One region of the Streptomyces sp. GS7 genome, then DNA from elsewhere that is predicted to be linked to it. Evidence: predicted binding sites of a transcription regulator. Region 1 holds the regulator's gene; the other holds the start of a gene.

Region 1 (9,945 bases):
CAGACGTGCCGGGCCGAGGTATTCGGTGTCGCCGTAGGTCTCCCCGAGCCCGGTGGCACCGCCCGCGGTGACCACCTCGATGATCAGCCGCGGGGTGTAAGGCTGGTGGACGCCCTGGATGTTCAGCAGCGGCGGGTCGGCGACCAGGACGGGGGTGAGCCGGACCTCGGCGACGGTCAGGTCCTCGGGGGCGGCGGCCATCGGCACTCGTCTCCATATGTAGATGCCGTCCATGGACAGAAATGGAGCGTAGGGAGCACGCTCCAGCAGCGTCAATATCCCTGGCGGGGCGGGGCAGTTGGGCGGCACGCTTCCGCCACCCTTTACCAATGCTTTAATCTTCGCGCGTAGATATACCGATTGAGGCTCTGTTAGACCTACCCGGGACCACCCCCACCTCCCGAAAGAGCCGCGCATGCCCCGTCTCCCCCTCTCCCGCCGCACCCGCCCTGCGCTCTCCCGCCGCACCCGCCTCGCCGGTGCGGTGGTCGCCGCCCTCGCCGCCGGCACCGCGGTGTTCGGAGCCGGCCAGGCGACCGCCGAGCACTCCGTGCCGCGCACCGACAAGGAGATCCCCAACCTCACGCAGGTGCAGGACAAGATCAAGGCGTACTACGGCGACACGGTGACGGCCGACGGCGAGCACTACGCCTCCCCCACCAGCAACTACGCCCGCCAGGTCCGCGGCATAGAGGCCACGGCGCGCACCTACCTGACCGGCGCGCTCGGCAAGCACAAGCCCGCGGGGAAGGCCAGGCCCGCCATCGTCCTGGACATGGACGACACCACGCTGCTGACCTACAACTACGAGCTGAAGGTCGGCTTCAACTTCACCCCGAAGTCCCAGGACGACTACCTGGCGCACACCGACATGGCCCCGGTCTTCGGCATGAACCAGCTCGTCAACTGGGCGCACGAGAAGGGCGCCGAGGTCTTCTTCATCACCGGCCGCAAGGAGGCGCAGCGCGACTGGAGCGTGCGCAACCTCAAGAACGTCGGCTACGACGTGCCGCTGGATCCGGCGCACGTCTTCCTGCGCGACAAGGAGCACCCGCCGGCCTACCTCCCGTGCGGTGCGACCTGCTCGACCGTCGACTTCAAGTCCGGCACCCGCAAGCACATCGCGTCGCTCGGCTACCGCATCGTGGCCAACTTCGGCGACCAGTACAGCGACCTGCTGGGCGGCTCCGCGGACCGCGCCTTCAAGCTGCCGAACCCGATGTACTACCTGCCGTAGGCGGATGTACTACCTGCCGTAAGGCGCATGCACCACCTGCCGTGGGCGCCCGGCCCGGCAGGACATCCGGCCCCCGGCCCCTCCGCTGAGCGTCCGGCCCCGCCGGGCGCTCAGCGCCTCTTGGGGAGCGGCACGCGCAGCAGGTCCCGGGCGATGGTGAGTTCACCGGCGAAGCCCGCCGCGCGCGCCTGGCGCGCGAACTCGTCCGGGTCGGCGTAGCGCTGCGAGAAGTGCGTCAGCACCAGATGCCGCACGTTCGCCTCCGCCGCCACCCGGGCCGCCTGTCCGGCCGTCAGATGCCCGTGGTCCGTGGCCAGTTGGACGTCCTCGTCGAGGAACGTCGACTCGATGACCAGCATGTCCACCCCCTCCGCGAGCGCGTGTACGCCCTCGCACAGCCGGGTGTCCATGACGAACGCGAACCGCTGGCCCGGCCGGAACTCGCTGACCTCGTCGAGGGTCACACCGTTCAGCTCGCCGGCCCGCTGGAGGCGGCCGATGTCCGGTCCGGCGATGCCGCGGTCGGCCAGCAGGTCCGGGAGCATCCGCCGGGCGTCCGGCTCGACCAGGCGGTAGCCGTACGACTCGACCGGGTGCGAGAGCCTGCGCGCCTCCAGGACGTACGACGCCGAGCGGTCCAGCTCGCCGTCCTCGGCGACCGGCCGCTGGGCGATGCGGACCGTCTCCCGGTAGGCGGTGGCATAGCGCAGCCGGTCGAAGAACCGCTCCCCGCTGGCCGGGTAGTGGGCGGTGACCGGATGCGGCACCCGGTCCAGGTTGATCCGCTGGATCACCCCGGCCAGGCCCAGCGAGTGGTCGCCGTGGAAGTGCGTGATGCAGATCCGGTCGATGTCGTGCGCGGCGACCCCGGCCCGCAGCATCTGGCGCTGGGTCCCCTCACCGGGGTCGAAGAGCAGCCCCTGGCCGTCCCACCGCAGCAGATAGCCGTTGTGGTTGCGGTGCCGGGTGGGGACCTGGCTGGCGGTCCCGAGGACGACCAGTTCGCGTACGGACACGGCTCGTTATCCGGGGGGCCACTGGAGGCCGCGGCCACCGAGGACGTGCAGATGCGCGTGGAAGACGGTCTGGCCCGCGCCGGAGCCGGTGTTGAAGACGACCCGGTAGCCCCCGTCCTCGACCTCGTCCGCGGCGGCGACCTCGCGGGACTCGGACAGTATGTCGGCGATCACCTGCGGCTCGGCGGCGGCGAGCGCCGCGGCGTCCGGGTAGTGGACCTTGGGGATCACCAGGACGTGCGTCGGCGCCTGGGGGTTGATGTCGCGGAACGCGACGGTGGTACCGGTCTCCCGGACGATGGTCGCCGGCACCTCCCCGGCCACGATCTTGCAGAACAGGCAGTCGGCCTGCGGTTCTCCCGCCACCGGTGGCTCCTCCCGGGTCGCGCGGCGTGCGCCGTACGCGCCGTGCGTACGCCCCTGGGATGCTAGCGGATCACTAAGCTGGCCCTTCAGACCGCATTGGCCCCACAACCGGGAGTTATGCACCATGGCAACCACCCGCACCGCCACGACCCACTGGGAAGGCAACCTCCTTCAGGGCAAGGGCACCGTCGCCCTGAACTCCTCCAACGTCGGCACCTACGACGTGAACTGGCCGGCGCGCGCCGAGCAGCCGAACGGCGTCACCAGCCCCGAGGAACTGATCGCCGCGGCCCACTCCTCCTGCTACTCCATGGCCTTCTCGCACGGCCTGGCCGGCAAGGGCCACACCGTCGCCTCCCTCGACACCCGGGCCGATGTCACCTTCCAGCCGGGCGAGGGCATCACCGGCATCGTGCTGACCGTCAAGGCCAGTGTCCCTGGCCTGTCCGAGGAGGACTTCCGGACCGCGGCCGAGGACGCCAAGAAGAACTGCCCGGTCAGCCAGGCGCTGGCGGGCGTCAAGAACATCACGCTCCACGCGGAGCTGATCTGAACACGGAGCCGACCTGACGGAGCGCCGGGGCGGCCGTCCGCCCCGGGCACGGTCAACCGCGGTGCGCCGGCCGGCTCCTGGGCCGGCCGGCGCACCCCGGACCTCGGACGGACGCTAGCTCCAGCGCCCGGTGCGCCCCAGCAGCAGCGCGGTCGCCGCCGTGCCGGCCGTGGAGGTGCGCAGCACGGTCGCGCCCAGGCGGTACGGCTTGGCGCCCGCCTCGGCGAAGGCGGCCAGCTCCTCCGGGGAGACGCCGCCCTCCGGGCCGACGACCAGCACGATCGAGCCCTGGGCGGGGAGTTCGGCGGTGGCCAGCGGGGCGCTGCCCTCCTCGTGGAGGACGGCGGCGAAGTCGGCACCGGCGAGCAGCGCGGCGACCTGCTTGGTCGTCAGCGGGTCGGCGACCTGCGGGAAGGTCAGCCGGCGCGACTGCTTGCCCGCCTCGCGCGCCGTGGCACGCCATTTCGCCAGCGACTTGGCGGCCCGCTCGCCCTTCCACTGGGTGACGCAACGCGCCGCCGCCCAGGGGACGATGGCGTCCACGCCGGTCTCGGTCATGGTCTCCACGGCCAGCTCCCCGCGGTCGCCCTTGGGCAGCGCCTGCACGACGGTGATCGTGGGCACCGGAGGGGCCTCGGTGCGCAGTTCCGCCACGGCGACGGTGAGCCGGTCCTTGCCCTCGACGGCGGCGACCGTGCCGTGGGCACCGGCGCCCGCGCCGTCGGTCAGCACGACCTCCTCACCGACCCGCAGCCGCCGTACCGACACCGCGTGCCGGCCCTCGGGACCGTCCAGGGTCAGGGTGCCCCCGGCCCGTACGCCCGCCAGCGAGTCGACGAGGAAGACCGGCGCGGTCATGCGGCACCGCCGGTGGCGTCCACGTCCCCGCCGCTGCGGACCTCGCCCAACGCGACGCGTGCCGCGTCCAGTTCGGACACCAGCACCTTCACCAGCCGGCCGGCGGGCATCTCCCGCGCCAGCCGGTGCCCCTGCCCCGCCCACAGGTTCATGCCCTGCGCGTCGCCGGCCTTGGCGGCGGCCTTGCGGACGGTGGAGGTGAGGTAGTGCACGGCGGGGTAGGCGGCCGGCGCGTACGGGCCGTGCTCGCGAAGGAAACGGTTCACCAGCCCGCGCGCCGGCCGCCCGGAGAACGCCCGGGTCAACTCCGTATGTGTGAAAAGGGGGTTGGTCAGCGCCTGCTTGTGCAGCGGGTTGGCGCCGGACTCGGGCGTGACGAGGAAGGCGGTGCCCAGCTGCGCCATCGACGCCCCGGCGGCCAGCACCGCCGCGATCTGCGCCCCGCGCATCAGCCCGCCCGCGGCGATCACCGGGATCTGCACGGCCTCCCGGACCTGCGCGAGCAGCGCCAGCAGCCCCAGTCCCGCACCGGTGCCGTCCGCGTGCGGATCGTCCCGGTGGGTGCCCTGGTGGCCACCCGCCTCCACGCCCTGCACGCAGACCGCGTCGGCGCCGGACCACTGCGCGTCCTGCGCCTCGGCGACCGTGGTGACCGTGACGACGGTGTACGTGCCGACCTTGGCGAAGCCGTCGAGGACCGCCCGCGAGGGGCAGCCGAAGGTGAACGAGACCACCGGCACCGGGTCCTCGCGCAGGATCGCGAGCTTGGCCTCGTACCCGTCGTCGCAGGGGCCGTCGATGTCGCCGAGTTCGGTCTCGTACCAGGCGGCCTCGCCCGCGAGTTGCTCGCGGTAGACCTCGACGGCGGACGTGTCGGCCAGCGAGGGCTGCGGCATGAAGAGATTGACGCCGAAGGGGTGGTCGGTCAGCGCCCGGAGCTGTTTGATCTCCTGGTACATGCCGTCGGCGGTCTTGTAGCCGGCGGCGAGGAAGCCGAGCCCGCCGGCCTGGCAGACCGCCGCGGCCAGCTCGGACCCGGAGGCGCCGCCCGCCATCGGGGCCTGCACGATGGGGTGACGGCAGAGATCGGTGAGCGCGGTGGGCATGACCACATCGTGTCACGCCCACCGCCCTGCCCCGAACCGGGGCACCGCCTCGAAGTGCGGAACGGCCGGCCGGGGTACACCGTGTGCCTACCGCCCGTTGAACGCGTCCTTCAGGCGGGAGAAGAGGCCCTGCTGGCCGGGCTGGAACTGCCCGGTGGGACGCTCCTCGCCACGCAGCTTGGCCAGGCGGCGCAGGAGTTCCTCCTGCTCGGGGTCGAGCTTCGTCGGGGTCTGGACCTCGACATGGACGATCAGGTCGCCCCGGCCGCCGCCGCGCAGATGCGTCACGCCCCGCTGGTGCAGCGGGATCGACTGGCCGGACTGGGTGCCGGGCCGGACGTCGACCTCCTCCATCCCGTCCAGCGTCTCCAGCGGGCACTTCGTGCCCAGCGCCGCCGCCGTCATCGGGATGGTCACCGTGCAGTGCAGATCGTCGCCGCGCCGCTGGAAGACCGCGTGGGGCAGCTCGTGGATCTCGACGTAGAGGTCGCCGGCGGGGCCGCCGCCGGGGCCGACCTCGCCCTCACCGGCCAGCTGGATGCGGGTGCCGTTGTCGACGCCGGCCGGGATCTTGACCGTGAGCGTACGGCGCGAGCGGATCCGGCCGTCGCCCGCGCACTCGGGGCACGGGGTCGGCACGACCGTGCCGAAGCCCTGGCACTGCGGGCACGGCCGGGAGGTCATGACCTGGCCGAGGAAGGACCGGGTGACCTGCGAGACCTCACCGCGGCCGCGGCACATGTCGCAGGTCTGCGCCGACGTCCCGGGCGCCGCGCCCTCACCGCTGCAGGTCGTGCAGACCACGGCGGTGTCGACCTGGATGTCCTTGGTCGTGCCGAACGCCGATTCGCTCAGCTCGACATCGAGGCGGATCATCGCGTCCTGGCCGCGGCGGGTCCGCGAGCGCGGTCCGCGCTGCGACGCCGTGCCGAAGAACGCGTCCATGATGTCGGAGAAGTTGCCGAAGCCCGCGCCGAAGCCGCCCGCGCCGCCGCCGGCACCGCCGGACTGCGACAGGGGATCGCCGCCGAGGTCGTAGACCTGCTTCTTCTGCGGGTCGGAGAGGACCTCGTAAGCGGCGTTGATCTCCTTGAACCGCTCCTGGGTCTTGGGGTCCGGGTTGACGTCCGGGTGCAGCTCGCGCGCCAGCCGCCGGAATGCCTTCTTGATCTCGTCCTGCGAGGCATCGCGCCGTACGCCCAGGACCGCGTAGTAGTCCGTGGCCACTTACGACTCCGCCAGGATCTGTCCGACGTAACGTGCCACTGCGCGTACCGCTCCCATCGTTCCGGGGTAGTCCATGCGGGTCGGTCCGACCACGCCCATTTTTGCGACGGCCTCGTCGCCCGAACCGTAGCCGACGGCGACGACCGAGGTGGACGTCAGGCCCTCATGAGCATTCTCATGCCCGATACGTACGGTCATGCCCGAGTCCTTGGCCTCCCCGAGCAGCTTGAGCAGCACCACATGCTCCTCAAGGGCCTCCAACACCGGCCGGATGGTCAGTGGGAAATCATGCCCGAAGCGCGTGAGATTGGCGGTACCGCCGATCATCAGCCGCTCCTCGGTCTCCTCCACCAGAGTCTCCAGCAACACCGACAGTACTGTCGAGACCGTGCCGCGGTCGTCCTGCTCGAAGGACTCCGGAAGATCCTGCACCAGCTGCGGCACGTCCGTGAACCGCCGCCCGACGACACGGCTGTTGAGCCGCGCCCGCAGGTCCGCCAGGGACATCTCGCCGAACGGCGACTGGCAGTCGACCAGCCGCTGCTCGACCCGTCCGGTGTCCGTGATCAGCACCAGCATCAGCCGCGCCGGGGCCAGCGCCAGCAGCTCGACGTGCCGGACCGTGGACCGCGTCAGGGAGGGGTACTGCACGACCGCGACCTGCCGGGTCAGCTGCGCCAGGAGCCGGACCGTCCGGCCGACCACGTCGTCGAGGTCGACGGCGCCGTCCAGGAAATTCTGGATGGCGCGCCGCTCCGGGCTGGACAGCGGCTTGACGCCGGCCAGCCTGTCGACGAAGAGGCGGTATCCCTTGTCGGTCGGGATCCGCCCGGCGCTGGTGTGCGGCTGGGCGATGAAACCCTCGTCCTCCAGGGCCGCCATGTCGTTGCGCACGGTGGCCGGGGAGACCCCCAGCTTGTGGCGCTCGGTGAGCGCCTTGGAGCCGACCGGCTCCTCCGTGCCGACGTAGTCCTGGACGATGGCGCGCAGCACTTCGAGCCTGCGTTCGCTGAGCATCCCGCGCACCTCCAGTCCGGCCGTCCCGCCGTGTGTCGTCTCTCCTGGCACTCACCTCAGCCGAGTGCCAGACCCAGTAAGTGTACGGCCGGGTAGCACGGATGCGGCAAGGGCGGGCGTGGTGGGGAGTTGCCCGGGGCCGCGGAGTCCGACCCCGGGAGCGCCCCTCGGCGCCCCCCGACCGCTCCCCGGCCGGCACCCGGTCCGGGCCGCCGGAACGGCCGACCGTCGCGCAACGCTATCGCGATGGCGCTAGCGTCTCGGTATGCGCACTGCATGGGAAGAGGCAGGCTGGGAACAGCTCGACGACGGTGTCGTCCGGCGCCGGATGCCCGGCTGGGACGAGACGGTCGGGGTGATCGCCGGCACCGCCGGGGTCATGATCGTCGACACCGGCGCCACCCTCCGCGACGGCGCCGAACTGCGCCGTACGATCCGCGGCGTACTGGGCCGCGACGTGACGCACATCGCACTGACCCACCCGCACTTCGACCATGTGCTGGGCACCGCCGCCTTCGCGGGCGTCGAGGTGTTCGGCGCGGCCGGCCTGGGCGAGCTGCTGCTGCGCAGCAAGGACGAGCTCCGGCACTCCGCGGTGCGGCACGGCGTCGACCGGGACGCCGCCGCGGAGGCCGCCGACCTGCTGGTCGCGCCGCACCACCACGTCCACGGCGAGCTGACCGTCGACCTCGGCGACCGGCAGGTGCTGCTGGCCAACGTCGGCCCCGGCCACTCCGCGCACGACCTGGCCGTCCTGGTGCCCGGCCGGCACGGTTCCCCGGAGATCGTCTTCTGCGGTGACCTGGTGGAGGAGTCGGGCGAGCCGCAGGCCGGGCCGGACGCGCTCCCCCAGCAGTGGCCCGCCGCCCTGGACCGGCTGCTCGCCCTGGGCGGCGAGGACGCGGTGTACGTGCCAGGCCACGGCGCCGTCGTCGACGCCCGCTTCGTGCGCGCCCAGCGCGACGCCCTCGCCGCCCGCTTCGGCCCGCCGCCGTCCTGAGCCGCCGCCCCGCACCGCTCTCCGCTTCCGCCGCTCCCCCCCTTCCGCCCACCGGTCCGGCCGGTCGGTCAGTCCCACCGGTCCGGCCGGTCAGGCCGGTCGGCCCGCAGAAGTCCGTCCACAGAACAGGCCCTCATGCAGAGCAAGCGCTACCGCCCCGACCTCACTCCCCCGTGGAAGAGGCAGCAGCCGGCGCCCGAAGTGCCCGCCGATCCCGATCTGGTCGTCGAGGAGGTCACCACCGGCTACTGCGGCGCGGTGATCCGCTGCGAGAAGACCGCCGAGGGTCCGACGGTCACGCTGGAGGACCGGTTCGGCAAGCAGCGGGTCTTCCCGATGGCGCCGCGCGGCTTCCTCCTGGAGGGCAGGGTCGTCACGCTCGTACGCCCCCGGAGCCGCCCCGCGCCGAGCGGTCCGGCGCGGACCGCCTCCGGGTCGATCGCGGTCCCCGGCGCCCGCGCCCGGGTCGCGCGGGCCGGCCGCATCTACGTGGAGGGGCGGCACGACGCCGAACTGGTCGAGCGCGTCTGGGGCGACGACCTGCGCATCGAGGGCGTGGTCGTGGAATATCTGGAGGGCATCGACGACCTCCCGGCGATCGTCCGCGCCTTCTCCCCCGGCCCGGACGCCCGGCTCGGCGTCCTGGTCGACCATCTCGTGCCCGGCTCGAAGGAGTCCCGGATCGCGGCCGAGGTGACCGGTGCGCACGCGCTGGTCGTCGGCCACCCGTACATCGACGTCTGGGAGGCCGTGAAGCCGTCCTCGGTGGGCATCGCGGCGTGGCCGGCCGTACCGCGCGGCCAGGACTGGAAGACCGGGGTGTGCCGGGCGCTGGGCTGGCCGGAGAACACCGGCGCGGCCTGGCAGCGGATCCTCTCCGGCGTGCGGTCGTACAAGGACCTGGAGCCGGCCCTGCTGGGGCGGGTCGAGGAACTGATCGACTTCGTGACGGCCCCGGAGGGGGCGTAGCGGGCCCGGGGCATGTGGTGCGCCGGGGCCGTGGCGAGCGCACTCTGGTAGCAGCGATTCCGGAGGTGACCGTCATGTTGAAGACCGTTGTCGGATGGCATGTCGAGCTGGAATTCGAGGAGGACACCCACCGCACCCGGGCCGCCGCGCTGGTCCGGCTGCCCGACGGGACCGAGGTGCGGTCCCATGGTTATGCCAGCCGCCACCCCGCCGACGGGAACCAGCCCCGGGTCGGCGAGGAGGTCGCGGGCGCACGGGCGCTCAACGACATGGCGATGCAGCTGCTGACCAAGGCCCACGACGAGATCGACCAGGAGTCGGGGCGGCAGTCACGCCCGCTGACCCACTGACGTGCCCCGCTGGCCCGCTGGCCCACTGATCCACTGATCCACTGACGTACGGTGCCGCGCCGACGTGCCCGTGATCCGCTGAAGTTCCGTGCTGCGCCGACGCGTTGGGCCGGCGCCCCGTGGACCCGGTGACCCGGTGGCCGTCCCGTGCCCGGCGGCCGGGCGGTCGGACCGCGCCTGACCGGCGAGGGCCCGCCGGTCGGTCCGCTCGGTCCACCCGGCCCGTCCCCTCAGTCCACCAGGTCT
Region 2 (9,945 bases), 910 kb from region 1:
CGGGCGCACTGCTGGTCGGCGTCTCGGCCGCCAAGGCGTACGCCTACGCCCTGGGCAAGCCGCTGTACGGCGTCAACCACCTCGCCTCGCACATCTGCGTCGACCAGCTGGAGCACGGCCCGCTGCCGGAGCCGACCATGGCTCTGCTGGTCTCCGGCGGCCACTCCTCCCTCCTCCTGGCCCCCGACATCACCTCCGACGTACGGCCGCTGGGCTCGACGATCGACGACGCGGCGGGCGAGGCGTTCGACAAGGTGGCGCGGGTGCTCAACCTCGGCTTCCCCGGCGGCCCGGTCATCGACCGCTGGGCCCGCGAGGGCGACCCGGAGGCGATCCGCTTCCCGCGCGGGCTGACCGGCTCCCGCGACCCGCGCTACGACTTCTCCTTCTCCGGCCTGAAGACCGCGGTGGCCCGCTGGATCGAGGCGAAGCGGGCAGCCGGCGAGGAGGTGCCGGTGGCGGACGTCTCGGCGTCCTTCCAGGAAGCCGTCGTCGACGTGCTGACCCGCAAGGCCGTCCGCGCCTGCAAGGACAGCGGCGTGGACCACCTGATGATCGGCGGCGGGGTAGCGGCCAACTCCCGGCTGCGGGCGATGGCCCAGCGCCGCTGCGAGGACGCCGGCATCCGGCTGCGGGTGCCGCGGCCCAAGCTGTGCACCGACAACGGCGCGATGGTGGCGGCCCTCGGCGCGGAGATGGTGGCCCGCAACCGCCCTGCGTCCGCCTGGGACCTCTCGGCGGACTCCTCGCTCCCGGTCACCGAGACCCACGTCCCGGGCCCGCACGGCCACGACCACGCACCCGACCATGATCACTTCCATGAGCTGAGCAAGGACAACCTGTACTCCTGACGGCGGCTCCGCCCGGCGCAGGTCTTACCCTGGGCAGCAGCACAGGCGCGGGCACGGGGAGGCGGCAGGCTGTGGACTGGTTCTGGTGGGTCTTCATCTTCTTCATGGCGGGCGGCTTCGCCAAGGTGGCCGACACCGCCCGTACGGCCCTGCGGACGCGCCACGAGCGCAAGATGGAGCGACTGGAGACGGCCCGCCAGGAGCGGCACGAGCTGGCCGCCGCGCACAAGCCGCCGGAGCCGGTGTGCGGCTGCACCCACCACCTCGCCAAGCATGACAAGAAGGGCAAGTGCCACGAGCTGGTGCAGGTGCCCGTCGCCTGGGACGCGGACCACAAGCCGGTCCAGTACGAGGCCGGCCAGTGCACCTGCCAGCAGTACGTGGGCCCGCAGCCGCTCTCCCAGGTCTACGCCGAGGACCTGACGGACCTGGCCTGAACGGCCTGCGTCAGGCGGTGTCCGCCGCGGGGTGCCCCAGCAGCATCGTGGGCGCCCCCGCGACCCGGGTGAGGAAGACCGTGCAGGAATGCGGCCCGCCGAGCTTCAGCTTTCTGCGCAGCTCCTCGGGCTCCACGGCGGACCCGCGCTTCTTGATCACCGCGACGCCGACCCCGCGCTCCCGCAGCAGCGCCTTCAGCTTCTTGACGTTGAACGGCAGCACATCGGTGATCGCGTACGCGGTCGCGTACCGCGTCGGCACCAGCCGATCCGCCGTCACATACGCGATCGTCGGATCGATCAGCCGCCCGCCGACCTCCTGGGCGACATCGGCGACCAGATGCGCCCGGATCACCGCGCCGTCCGGCTCGTAGAGCCAGCCGCCGACGGGGCCCGGCTCCGGGTCGGGCAGCCCGGCGCCCAGCAGGGACGCCCCCGAGGGCAGCAGGGTGGCCCGCCGGCCGCCGCCCTCGCCCGTCCCGAACCACAGGACGGCCTCCTTCACGTCGCCCGCGTCGGAGATCCACTCCGTCTCCGCGTCCTCGGGCAGCGCCTCGTGCGGCACCCCGGGCGCGATCTTCAGCGCCGCGTACCGCGCCGTACGGGCCGTCTCGACGGCCCACGACAGCGGCGGGGAGTACGCCTCCGGGTCGAAAATGCGGCCACCGCGGGGCTTGCTGCGCCGGGCCGGGTCGACGAACACCGCGTCGTACCCGGCGGTGTCCACCTCCGTCACGTCCGCGCAGCGCACCTCGATCAGCTCCGCGAGCCCCAGCGCTTCGGCGTTCGCCCGGGCCGCGGCGCAGGCCAGCGGGTCGCGGTCGACGGCCAGCACCCGGATCCCGGCGCGGGCCAGTGCCAGCGCGTCGCCGCCGACGCCGCAGCACAGGTCGGCGAGCGTACGGACGCCGAGCCCGGCCAGCCGGGCGGCGCGGTGCGCTGCGACGGAGGTGCGGGTGGACTGCTCGACGCCGTTGGGCGTGAAGTACATCCGCTCGGCGTCCGCGCCGAACTTCGCCGCCGCCCGGCGCCGCAGCTGCGCCTGCCCGATGGCGGCGGAGACCAGCGGCGCGGGGTGGTCGCGGCGCAGCCGGGTCGCGGCGGCCAGCTCGTCCGCGGCGTCCAGGTGCCGCAGTTCGTCCAGCAGCGCCTGCCCCTCGGGGGTGAGCAGCGCGGCGAAGGTGTCGAGGTCGGTCATCTGCACCATTGTGGGCCAGCCGCCCGGCCGCGCCCGCGCCGGGCCCGGCGCCTCGGCCCTACGCCTCGGGCTCGCCGCCGGTGATCCGGCGCACCCGCTGGGTGGCGTCCGCGGCCGCCGCCGGGCGGACCGGCTCGCGCCGCCGCTGGGCGCTGTCGCTGACCCGCAGCAGCACCGCCACCATCACCCAGTTCGCGACCAGCGACGAACCGCCCTTGGCGAGGAACGGCAGCGCCTTGCCGGTGAGCGGGATCAGGCCGGTGACGCCGCCGGTGACGACGAAGACCTGGAGCAGCAGCGCCCCGGAGAGCCCGACCGCCAGCAGCTTGCCGAACGGGTCGCGGGCGGTCAGCCCCACCCGCAGCCCGCGCTGGGCGAGCAGTGCGTACAGCAGCAGGACGGCCATCACTCCGGCCAGCCCCAGCTCCTCGCCGACGGTGGTGAGGATGAAGTCGCTGTTGCCGGCGAAGCCGATCAGCTCGGGGTGGCCCTGGCCCAGGCCGGTGCCGCCGATGCCGCCGCTGCCGAAGCTGAACAGGGCCTGCGCGGCCTGGTCGGAGATCAGGCCCGGCGGCCGCTGGTTCGGCGGCAGGAAGATGTCCATCGGGTGCAGCCAGGCCATCACACGGCCCTTGACGTGCGGCTCGGTGGAGCCGACGACGCCGGCGCCGACCACGGCCATGGCCAGGCCGCAGATCACCCAGCTGGTGCGCTCGGTGGCCATGTAGAGCATGATCACGAAGACGCCGAAGAAGATCAGCGAGGTGCCCAGGTCCCGTTCGAAGACCAGCACCAGCAGGCTGATGACCCAGATCGTGAAGATCGGCCCGAGCTGCCGGCCGGGCGGCAGCTGCATGCCCATGACCCGGCGCCCCGACAGCGCCAGTGCATCGCGGCTGACCGTGAGGTACCCCGCGAAGAACACCACGATCATGATCTTCACGAACTCGCCGGGCTGCAGCGACAGCGGCCCCAGCAGGATCCAGCGCTTGGCGCCGTACATGTCCGCGCCGAAGAAGGCCGGCGCCATCAGCAGCACCAGCGCGACCGCCATCGTCAGGTAGATGTAGCGCTGCAGGATCCGGTGGTCGCGCAGCACCATCAGGATCACGATGCAGACCGCGACCCCGATGACCGTCCACACCAACTGCCCGGTGGCCGCCTGCCCGATCTTCAGCCGCGGCTTCTCCGCGTACGTGATGTCCAGCCGGTGCAGCAGGACCAGGCCGATGCCGGTGAGCAGCGTGGACAGCGGCAGGATCAGCGGATCGGCGCGCGGCGCGAAGCGGCGGACGACCAGGTGCGGGACCAGCGCGATGAAGAACATGCTGACCGCGAAGCCGGCCAGCCCGCCGGGCAGCGAGTCCTTCATCGACAGCTCGGTGTAGGCGTAGCCGAAGACGGTGATCAGGACGACGAAGCCGAGCAGCCAGGCTTCGGTTCGCCGGCGGTTCGGGGCCTGCGCGAGCGCCGCGAACGTCATGGTGCGCTCGGCGTCGCTTTCCGGGCCCCCGGGATCCTGGGGGGCGCTGGTCAGTCCACGCACGGTTCCTCCGCCATCGATGGTCAGGGCCGCGGTGCGGCCGGGTCTTGGCCCGGTTGTCAGCGGTCCGGGGAGCTAGACGGGGCATCGCCGGGCCTGGTTGCAGCGGAACAGCAAGGTGTGTCCGAGTCCACCCGGCGGCCGTCGACAGGGACACGGTACGCGTCCCCGGCGCGCTGGCACTCCGCTTGACCGAGTGCTAACGGCGTCATAGTCTCAGCGTTGGCACTCTCCACCGGGGAGTGCCAACACAGCGACGGGCAGGTCCGGCACCCGCGACGACGGATCCACCTGGTCGCCACCTCAGACAGTTAACCCCGTGAGATCTCCGAAGGGGGAGGTCGGATCGTGACGACCACCAGCTCCAAGGTTGCCATCAAGCCGCTTGAGGACCGCATCGTGGTCCAGCCGCTCGACGCCGAGCAGACCACGGCCTCGGGCCTGGTCATCCCGGACACCGCGAAGGAGAAGCCCCAGGAGGGCGCCGTCCTCGCCGTAGGCCCGGGTCGCTTCGAGAACGGCGAGCGCCTGCCGCTCGACGTCAAGGTCGGCGACGTCGTGCTCTACAGCAAGTACGGCGGCACCGAGGTGAAGTACAGCAACGAGGAGTACCTCGTTCTCTCGGCTCGCGACGTGCTCGCGATCATCGAGAAGTAAGTCACCCAGATTTGCCCTGATCTGCGCCCCTGGTTCCCGCGTTCTCACCGACCGGGGCAGGGGCGCAGTTCGTCTGAGCGAGAGCGGTCACGGCGGCGAGGCCGACGATCGCAACGAGAGGACTTGAAGCACCCATGGCGAAGATCCTGAAGTTCGACGAGGACGCCCGTCGCGCCCTTGAGCGCGGCGTCAACAAGCTTGCCGACACGGTCAAGGTGACCATCGGCCCCAAGGGCCGCAACGTCGTCATCGACAAGAAGTTCGGCGCGCCGACCATCACCAACGACGGTGTCACCATCGCCCGCGAGGTCGAGGTCGAGGACCCGTACGAGAACCTGGGTGCCCAGCTCGTCAAGGAGGTGGCGACCAAGACCAACGACATCGCGGGTGACGGCACCACCACCGCCACCGTGCTGGCCCAGGCGCTGGTCCGCGAGGGTCTGCGCAACGTCGCCGCCGGCGCCTCCCCGGCCGCCCTGAAGAAGGGCATCGACGCCGCGGTCAAGGCCGTCTCCGACGAGCTGCTCGCCACCGCCCGCCCGATCGACGACAAGGCCGACATCGCCGCCGTCGCCGCGCTGTCCGCGCAGGACCCGCAGGTCGGCGAGCTGATCGCCGAGGCGATGGACAAGGTCGGCAAGGACGGTGTCATCACCGTCGAGGAGTCCAACACCTTCGGGCTGGAGCTCGACTTCACCGAGGGCATGGCCTTCGACAAGGGCTACCTCTCGCCGTACATGGTCACCGACCAGGAGCGTATGGAGGCCGTCCTCGACGACCCGTACATCCTGATCCACCAGGGCAAGATCTCCTCGATCCAGGACCTGCTGCCGCTGCTGGAGAAGGTCATCCAGGCCGGCGCCTCCAAGCCGCTGCTGATCATCGCCGAGGACGTCGAGGGCGAGGCCCTGTCGACCCTGGTCGTCAACAAGATCCGCGGCACCTTCAACGCGGTGGCCGTCAAGGCCCCCGGCTTCGGTGACCGCCGCAAGGCGATGCTCGGCGACATGGCCACCCTCACCGGTGCCACCGTCATCGCCGAGGAGGTCGGCCTCAAGCTCGACCAGGCCGGTCTGGACGTGCTGGGCACCGCCCGCCGCGTGACCGTCACCAAGGACGACACCACCATCGTCGACGGTGGCGGCAACTCCGGGGACGTCGCGGGCCGCGTCGCCCAGATCAAGGCCGAGATCGAGACCACCGACTCCGACTGGGACCGCGAGAAGCTCCAGGAGCGCCTCGCCAAGCTCGCCGGCGGCGTCTGCGTCATCCGCGTCGGTGCCGCGACCGAGGTCGAGCTGAAGGAGAAGAAGCACCGTCTGGAGGACGCCATCTCCGCGACCCGCGCCGCGGTCGAGGAGGGCATCGTCTCCGGTGGCGGCTCCGCGCTCGTCCACGCCGTCAAGATCCTGGACGGCAACCTCGGCAAGGACGGCGACGAGGCCACCGGTGTCGCCGTGGTCCGCCGCGCCGCCGTCGAGCCGCTGCGCTGGATCGCCGAGAACGCCGGCCTTGAGGGCTACGTCATCACCTCGAAGGTCGCCGAGCTGGACAAGGGCAACGGCTTCAACGCCGCGACCGGCGAGTTCGGGGACCTGGTCAAGGCCGGCGTCATCGACCCGGTCAAGGTCACCCGCTCCGCCCTGGAGAACGCCGCCTCCATCGCCTCCCTGCTGCTGACGACCGAGACCCTGGTCGTCGAGAAGAAGGAAGAGGAGGAGGCCGCCGACGGCGGTCACGGTCACGGCCACGCGCACTGACCCCTGACCGCGTACGCGTCAGCTCCCACCGAGGCCCGGTCCCGCCACCGCGGGGCCGGGCCTCGGCCATGGTGCCGCGGCGCCCGCCGGGCCGCCTGACGCACCGCCGGCCAGGCCGCAGCGGGCCTCCAGGTACAGCGGGCTTCCAGGTACAGCAGCGGGCCGCCGGGCCGTCAGGCCGAGTGCGCCAGCCCCTCCGGCCGTACCGGGTCGGCGAACGGGAGCCCCTGGGCGTACCGCTCCAGCTCGTCCAGCGCGTGGTCGGCCATCCGGTGCAGCTCGCCGCCCAGCGAACCGGCGACATGCGGGGTCAGCAGCACGTTCGGCAGCTCGTACAACGCCGAGTCCGGGGGCGGGAGTTCGGGCTCGGTGACGTCCAGTACGGCGGCCAGCCGCCCGCTGCGCAGCTCGGGCAGCAGGGCCGCCTCGTCGACCAGCGAGCCGCGCGCGGTGTTGATGAGCGTGGCGCCGTCGGGCATCAGGGCGAGCTGGCGGGCGCCGATCAGATGCCGGGTGGCGGGCAGCGCGGGGGCGTGCACGCTGACGATGTCGCTCCCGGCGCATACCTCGTCCAGCGGCGCCGCCGCCACACCGAGACGGTCCGCCTCCGCGCCGTCCACGAACGGGTCGTACAGCAGCACCCGCAGCGCGAAGGGGCGCAGCAGCTCGATCACCCGGCGGCCGATACGGGAGGCGCCGACGATGCCCACGGTGCGGCCGTGGTTGCCGGCGCCGGCCAGCTCCCGCGGCCAGTCGTGCGCGGTGCGCAGCGCGCGGTAGCGGTGGGCCGCGTGCAGCACCCGCTTGTTGGCGAACAGGATGGCGGCGAGGGTGTATTCGGCGACCGGCAGTGCGTTGACGGCGGCGGCCGAGGCGACCGCGATGCCGCGGGCCCAGCAGGCGTCCGTGACGTGGTGCTTGACCGACCCGGCCGCGTGCACGACGGCCCGCAGCCGGGGGGCCGCGGCCAGCACCTCCGCCGTGAGCCGCGGCGCGCCCCAGCAGGTGAGCAGCACCTCCGCCTCGGCGAGGGCCCTGGCGACCTCGGGCGCGGGGTCGGCCAGCCGGTGCGCCACGAGGCGGGAGTCCGTACGGGCGAGGGCCTCGATCCGCGCGTGGTGCCGGTCGTCGAGCAGCCGCTCGGCGACCCCCGGGCCCATGGACAGCAGCAGGGACGGGCGGCGGGCGGTGCGGTGGGTGTCCGTGGCGGGGCGCATGGGGTGAACGGTCCTCCTCGGTCGGGCGGCGGCCGACCGGTGGGGCCGGCGCTGCCGCGGGGTTCCGTCCGTGCGGGGGGACTACCCCGGGGCGGCCCCGCCGACCCCCGTCCGCCGCCCGTCGGCGGCGAACTCCGGCCGGGCTGACGGGTGAACGCCGTACCGGGCAGGGACGACCGGCCGCCCCGACCCGGATACCGTGCCGGTATGACGACTGCATTGATCACAGGAGCGACGTCCGGCATCGGCGCCGCATTCGCCCGCCGTCTCGCGAGCGACGGCCACAGCGTGGTGCTGGTGGCCCGCGACGAGAAGCGGCTGCGGGAGCAGGCCACCGAACTGCACGACCGGCACGGCATCGAGGCGGAGGTGCTGAGCGCCGATCTGGCGACCGAGGAGGGCATCGCCGCCGTCGAGGCGCGGCTCGGCGATTCCCGGCACCCGGTGGACCTGCTGGTCAACAACGCCGGTTTCGGCAACAAGGGCGAATACCTCGAAGTCCCGATGGCCGACGAGCTGAGGATGCTGAAGGTGCACTGCGAGGCCGTGCTGCGGCTGACCACGGCCGCGGTGCGAGGGATGCGCGAGCGCCGGCGCGGCGCCGTCGTCAATGTCGCTTCCGTGGCGGCGTTCGTCCCGCGCGGTACGTACGCGGCGAGCAAGGCATGGGTCGTGCAGTTCACCCAGGGCGCCGCCCGCGACCTGGCCGGCAACGGGGTGCGGCTGATGGCGCTGTGCCCCGGTTTCGTGCGGACCGAGTTCCACCAGCGGGCCGGGATGGGGACGGACAACGTCCCGGGCTGGCTGTGGCTGGATGCGGACAAGCTGGTGGACGCGGCGATGAAGGACCTGGCCCGCGGCAAGTCGCTGTCCATTCCGGACCCGCGTTACAAGGCCCTGATGGGCGCGGTGAAGCTCGCCCCGCGCGGCGTCCTGGGCGGCCTGACCTCCCGCACCGGCCGGAAGTACGGCGCGCGCTAGGCCCGGCCGCTCGCCGGCCCCCGCCTTTCCGTCAGCGCTCCCCCCACCTCAACCGCCCGTCCGCTCCCGGTACTTCACCGCCGCCTCCCGGACCTCCGCGGGAAGCGCCTCGCCCGCCGCCAGCAGGCGCGGCAGCAGTTCGCGCCGGGTGGTCAGGGCGCGGAACATCATCACGAGGGTCACCTCGTGGTCCGGGCGGTGCACCACCTCCACGGTGTCCCCGGCGCGGATCTCGCCCGCTTCCCGCACCCGCAGATACGCGCCGGGCACCGCGGCCTCCGTGAACCGCTTGATCCAGCCGCGCTCGCCGAGCCGCCCCTGGAACGTCCGGCAGGGGATCCGCGGCGAGGTCACCTCCAGCAGCAACTCCGGCCCCACCCGCCAGCGTTCGCCGATCAGGGCGCCGCTGACGTCGAGGCCGGAGGTGGTGAGGTTCTCGCCGAAGACGCCGTTGGCCAGCTCGCGGCCCAGCGCGCGCTGCCAGTCGTCGAGGTCCTCGCGGGCGTACGCGTAGACGGCCTGATCGTCGCCGCCGTGATGGCGCAGGTCGACCACCGCGTCGCCGGCCAGGCCGCTGCCGCCGGTGCCCTTGGGGCCGGGGGCGCCGACCGCCACCGGACCGTCCACCGGGCGTTTGTCGATGCCCGTACCGCCCTCGGCGGAGGTGTACGCGAACGGGGTGGCCCGCCCCAGGTTCACGCTCAGCAGCTTCGCGTTCATGTCCGCACGGTAAGGCACCCGGGGCAAAGCGCGCACCCAGTTTTTCCCGGTCTATCCAAGATTCGCTTATGCTTGAAGGGTGATCGAAGCCCGCCATCTCCGAGTGCTGCGCGCCGTCGCCAGGACCGGCTCGTTCTCCGCCGCCGCCCGGGAGCTGGGCTGCACGCAGCCGGCCGTCAGCCAGCAGATGAAGGCCCTGGAGCAGTCCGCGGGCACGCCCCTGCTGGTGCGCGCGGGCCGCGAGATGCGGCTGACGCAGGCGGGCCAGGCGCTGGTACGGCACGCCGTCGGCATCCTGGCGGGGCTCACCGCGGCGGAGGAGGAGGTCGCGGCGATCGCCGGCCTGCGCGCGGGCCGGGTGCGGCTGGTGTCGTTCCCGTCGGGCAGCTCGACGCTGGTGCCGACCGCCCTCGCCAAGATGCGCGCCGCCCACCCGGGCATCCGGGTCTCGCTGGACGAGGCCGAGCCGCCGCGGTCGATCGAGCTGCTGCGCGGCGGCGACTGCGAGATCGCGCTGGCCTTCCGCTACCCCGAGGTGCGCGGCGCGGACCCGGCGGCCGGGGCGGAGTGGGAGGACCTGG

The links. Region 1 encodes HrcA, which represses chaperone genes, less so after heat shock. Its sites were predicted from a motif close to TTNGCACTCNGNNNNNCNGAGTGCNAA; they were not measured.
Region 2: the regulator HrcA is predicted to act here: its motif matches at 4,206-4,232, upstream of groES (co-chaperone GroES).

The regions. Positions count from the first base shown of each region.
Region 1 is NZ_CP047146.1:1,549,866-1,559,810, reverse strand. Features, by position in the region: gene GR130_RS06530 (enolase C-terminal domain-like protein) at 1-201, opposite strand, end outside; gene GR130_RS06525 (HAD family acid phosphatase) at 416-1,237, shown strand; gene GR130_RS06520 (ribonuclease Z) at 1,348-2,253, opposite strand; gene GR130_RS06515 (histidine triad nucleotide-binding protein) at 2,260-2,619, opposite strand; gene GR130_RS06510 (OsmC family protein) at 2,744-3,172, shown strand; gene GR130_RS06505 (16S rRNA (uracil(1498)-N(3))-methyltransferase) at 3,287-4,030, opposite strand; gene GR130_RS06500 (nitronate monooxygenase) at 4,027-5,136, opposite strand; gene dnaJ (molecular chaperone DnaJ) at 5,224-6,363, opposite strand; gene hrcA (heat-inducible transcriptional repressor HrcA) at 6,364-7,380, opposite strand; gene GR130_RS06485 (MBL fold metallo-hydrolase) at 7,646-8,380, shown strand; gene GR130_RS06480 (DUF3097 domain-containing protein) at 8,516-9,349, shown strand; gene GR130_RS06475 (DUF1876 domain-containing protein) at 9,424-9,699, shown strand; gene hemW (radical SAM family heme chaperone HemW) at 9,930-9,945, opposite strand, start outside.
Region 2 is NZ_CP047146.1:644,480-654,424, forward strand. Features, by position in the region: gene tsaD (tRNA (adenosine(37)-N6)-threonylcarbamoyltransferase complex transferase subunit TsaD) at 1-851, shown strand, start outside; gene GR130_RS02710 (hypothetical protein) at 923-1,288, shown strand; gene GR130_RS02715 (class I SAM-dependent methyltransferase) at 1,299-2,486, opposite strand; gene GR130_RS02720 (FtsW/RodA/SpoVE family cell cycle protein) at 2,545-3,969, opposite strand; gene groES (co-chaperone GroES) at 4,378-4,686, shown strand; gene groL (chaperonin GroEL) at 4,821-6,446, shown strand; gene GR130_RS02735 (hydroxyacid dehydrogenase) at 6,620-7,663, opposite strand; gene GR130_RS02740 (SDR family NAD(P)-dependent oxidoreductase) at 7,871-8,644, shown strand; gene GR130_RS02745 (MOSC domain-containing protein) at 8,693-9,364, opposite strand; gene GR130_RS02750 (LysR family transcriptional regulator) at 9,444-9,945, shown strand, end outside.